Regions from separate parts of the Paenarthrobacter sp. UW852 genome, predicted to be linked through region 2. Evidence: predicted binding sites of a transcription regulator. Region 2 holds the regulator's gene; the other holds the start of a gene.
What was found. The regulator HrcA, encoded in region 2, represses chaperone genes, less so after heat shock. The targets are predictions, from matches to a motif close to TTNGCACTCGNNNNNNNCGAGTGCNAA.
Positions count from the first base shown of each region.

Region 1 (2,196 bases), on a different contig from region 2:
TCGTCCATCTCCACGGCAGTCACGGCGATGTCCATGGACGCCATGGCCATCGAGTCAGCTCCCAGGCCGCAACCGAGGTCCGCGACATGCGAAACGCCGGCTTGTGCAAAGCGCTCGGCGTGCCGGGCGGCGACGTTCAACCGGGTCGCCTGCTCCAACCCGGCCTGGGTGAACAGCATTTGGCGGGCAAATTCGCCGAACTTGGCCTCTGCCCGGGTCCGGAGGCGGGACTGCGTCAGGACGGCAGCGACGATTTCGGGGGAGTGGCCCGCTTTCCGGAGGTCGGCGTTGACGCTGAAAGCGGCGGCTTCTTTGTAAGGCCCAAGTGAGGCAAGAAGTTCCCATCCTTCGGTGGTCAGCAAGGGCGCGATCTGTTCCTGCGGTGCGTGAGGCATGGGATCAAGCCTAACGTCGCAGGATATGACAGCGTGACTTGGGAATCAGCCAGATAGGGTTGTTTTCATGGAAGACAACGCAGCCGCACAGCCGTCCCGCATCACCAGATATGCCCGTCCCGCACTTATTGCGGGCATCGTGATAGCCGTGGTCTGCATAGCCCTGCTCATCATCATCCTTGCCCTGGACTCCTTCAATGCTGCCGCGTACTCCGTCACCGGCAAGAGTGTCAACGATGCCACTGACGAGGCGCGGGAGATCCGTGACCTCTACAGCGGCGCCTGGATGGGCGGGATCATCGGCTTGGTGATTTCCGGCGTCGTGGCTGTCCTGTCCGCAGTGGTGCTGTACCGGAACCGCGGCAATGCCCCCGTGGATGGGGACGACGACGGCGAGGACTACGGCCTGGACGACCTCACCGGCAGGTGACCGGAGTTCACCCATGACGAAATGCTGGCACTCACCTTGACCGAGTGCTAACGCTTACATAGAGTCTTATTAGCACTCTCCCCCGGAGGGTGCTAACCACGCCAGGCGTTCCTCCGGCACCGCGACGACGGTTGCACGCCCCGGCACCCCAGTTCTTAGTCCATGAATCAGCTCATGAAAAGGAGAGTCCGAGTGTCGGTCTCGATTAAGCCTCTTGAGGATCGTATTGTTGTTCGCCCGCTCGAAGCAGAGCAGACCACGGCTTCCGGCCTGGTTATTCCGGACTCCGCACAGGAGAAGCCGCAGGAAGGCGAAGTTGTTGCAATCGGCCCCGGCCGCTTCGATGACAACGGAAACCGCGTACCGGTTGACGTAGCTGTTGGCGACGTCGTCATCTACTCCAAGTACGGTGGAACCGAAGTCAAGACCGGTGGCAACGAGTACCTCGTTCTGTCCGCCCGCGACGTCCTCGCGATCGTCGTAAAGTAACTTCCCGGAGCCCGCACCGCCGCCGCGTTGGAATCATTCCGACCCGTCAGCGGTGCGGGTTTTCTGTCTTGAAAGGACACAACCATGGCAAAGCAGCTTGCTTTTAACGATGCTGCCCGCCGGTCTCTTGAGGCCGGTATCGACAAGCTCGCCAACACTGTCAAGGTGACGCTTGGTCCGCGCGGCCGCAACGTCGTGCTGGACAAGAAGTGGGGCGCTCCCACGATCACCAACGACGGCGTCACCATCGCCCGCGAAGTCGAGCTTGACGACCCCTACGAGAACCTTGGCGCACAGCTGGCCAAGGAAGTAGCCACCAAGACCAACGACGTCGCAGGCGACGGCACCACCACGGCTACCGTGCTGGCCCAGGCCTTGGTCAAGGAAGGCCTGCGCAACGTTGCAGCCGGCGCCGCTCCCGGCGAGATCAAGCGTGGCATTGAGGTTGCGGTTGAAGCCGTGGCTGCCCGCCTCCTGGAGAACGCCCGCGAAGTCGAAGGCACCCAGGTTGCCAACGTTGCCGCTATCTCTGCCCAGAGCGACGAGGTTGGCGAACTGCTGGCCGAAGCTTTCGGCAAGGTGGGCAAAGACGGTGTCATCACCATTGAAGAGTCCTCCACCACGCAGACCGAGCTGGTCCTCACTGAGGGCATGCAGTTCGACAAGGGCTACCTGTCCCCGTACTTCGTCACCGACGCTGAGCGCCAGGAAGCCGTCCTCGAGGACGCCCTCATCCTGATCAACCAGGGCAAGATCTCCTCGCTGCAGGACTTCCTGCCGCTTCTGGAGAAGGCTCTGCAGGCCAACAAGCCGCTCTTCATCATTGCTGAAGACATCGAAGGCGAAGCCCTTTCCACGCTGATCGTCAACCGCATCCGCGGC
Region 1 is NZ_JAMSGY010000013.1:81,974-84,169, reverse strand. Features, by position in the region: gene NEK97_RS18735 (class I SAM-dependent methyltransferase) at 1-395, opposite strand, end outside; gene NEK97_RS18730 (hypothetical protein) at 463-825, shown strand; gene groES (co-chaperone GroES) at 1,018-1,314, shown strand; gene groL (chaperonin GroEL) at 1,399-2,196, shown strand, end outside.
Region 1: the regulator HrcA is predicted to act here: its motif matches at 850-876, upstream of groES (co-chaperone GroES).

Region 2 (2,196 bases):
CGCCGGTCTTCTCCACCCTGGTCACTTCGCCCACCCACCCGGACTGGACGTCTTCAAGGACCATTCCCCGCTGGACCGCTACCTCAGGAAGCTGGCGTTTGGCGGGAGCGGTCAGATCCTGTGGACCCCAATTGTCGAAAGCCAAGGGATATTTCCTACCTTTGAGTACTTGATGGGTGGGGGAGCCGTTTGGGTTGCGAAGCTGCCGAACCTGCACGCTGGAAGCTGAATACGGGCGTTTTCAATGCTAGCAACGGGGTGGCCCATAATAGACTTGTTAGCACTTGGGCATGTTGAGTGCTAAGCGCGGAGGCCCGGCAGGCGTGCCGCAATCGCCGGTCGCCACGACCACGGACGTCGTCAGGAGGTGGAGCAATGAGTGAGCCACGCAAGTTGGAAGTGCTGCGTGCCATCGTTGAAGACTACGTGCATTCCAGGGAACCCGTTGGATCCAAGGCCCTTGTCGAGCGCCACCACCTCGGTGTTTCCAGTGCCACCATCCGCAATGACATGGCTGTCCTGGAAGAAGAAGGACTCATCGCGGCGCCCCACACCAGCGCAGGACGCATTCCCACGGACAAGGGCTACCGCCTGTTTGTGGACCGTATCTCCCAGGTAAAGCCACTTTCGGCCGCGGAGCGCCGTGCCATCCACTCCCTCCTCGAGGGCCCGGATGACGTGGACGACATCCTGGAGCGGACCGTGAGGCTCCTTTCCCAGCTGACCAACCAGGTCGCCGTCGTGCAGTACCCGCACTCGAGCCGGGCGGTCGTCCGTCACGTTGAGTTCGTGCTGCTTGCGCCAAAGCAGGTCCTGGTGGTCCTCATTGCGGACACAGGCAGCGTTGGCCAGAAGGTCATCGATGCCGGATCAGATGTTGCGAACGAGGCATTGATGCTGCTGAGGTCCCGGTTCCTCGGAAGCATAGCCGGGACGCAACTGGACCTTCTCCCACAGGTCCTTCCATCGGTAGTGGCCCTCTGCCCGCCCGAGCTTCGCGGCGTGGCCCAGACTCTTGCGCACGGCCTGCAGTCACTGAGCGACAACAGCCGCGAAGAGCGCATCTTGATGGCGGGCACCGCCAACCTGGCCCGCTCCAATGTGGACTTCCCCTTGAGCATCGGTCCGGTGCTTGAAGCCCTTGAGGAACAAGTCGTCATGCTGCGGTTGTTGTCCGATATGGGCGATGATCCGCGGGGCGTGTCAGTAAGCATTGGCCGGGAGAACCCGTACGACGGTTTGGCCGAGGCTTCCGTCGTGGCCACCGGCTACGGTTCCGGAGCCAAGGTTGGGATCCTTGGCCCTACCCGCATGGACTATCCCACCACCATGGCCGCAGTCCGGGCCGTGGCCAGATACCTTTCCCGCATTCTCGGCGGCTGAACACCGGCCCGAGGACACATCCGCAGTACAACAAGGAAGAGATACCGACTTTGAGCAGCCACTATGACGTTTTGGGAGTCTCTCCGGAAGCCACCGGGGAAGAGATCAAAAAGGCGTACCGCAAGTTGGCGCGGAAACTTCACCCGGACGTCAACCCCGGGGAAGATGTCGCGGAGCAGTTCAAGGCAGTGACCCACGCCTACGAGGTGTTGTCGGACCCGCAGAAGCGCCGTGTCTATGACGCCACCGGTAATGAAAACGGAACCGAAAACGGCTTCGGCGGCGGTTATTCCGGCCAGGGCTTCGCCTTCCAGGACATTTTCGACACCTTCTTTGGCGGCGGTGGCGGCCATGGCGGCCCGGCTTCCCGGGTCCGGCGCGGCCAGGACGCCCTCATCAGCGTCCGCATCGACCTCAAGGATGCGGTATTCGGCGTCAACAAGAAGCTCGAAGTCGACACGGCCGTTGTGTGCCCCACTTGTGATGGCAGTTGCTGCCGCCCTGGTACCCATCCTGAACGGTGTGACATCTGTGGTGGCAGCGGCCAGGTCCAGCGGGCGGTCCGGTCCATCCTCGGCCAGGTCATGACCACGGCCCCCTGTGGCTCCTGCGAGGGCTTCGGCACGGTCATCAAGGACCCCTGCAACGAATGCAGCGGGCAGGGTCGCATCCGCAGTCGTCGTTCCCTCACCATCAAGGTTCCTGCCGGTGTGGCCACCGGTACCCGGATCCAGTTGTCCGGCCAGGGCGAAGCCGGCCCCGCGGGCGGCCCGGCCGGCGATCTCTACGTCGAAATCCGCGTCAACAACGACT
Region 2 is NZ_JAMSGY010000001.1:195,000-197,195, forward strand. Features, by position in the region: gene NEK97_RS00945 (DUF3097 domain-containing protein) at 1-145, opposite strand, end outside; gene hrcA (heat-inducible transcriptional repressor HrcA) at 376-1,383, shown strand; gene dnaJ (molecular chaperone DnaJ) at 1,434-2,196, shown strand, end outside.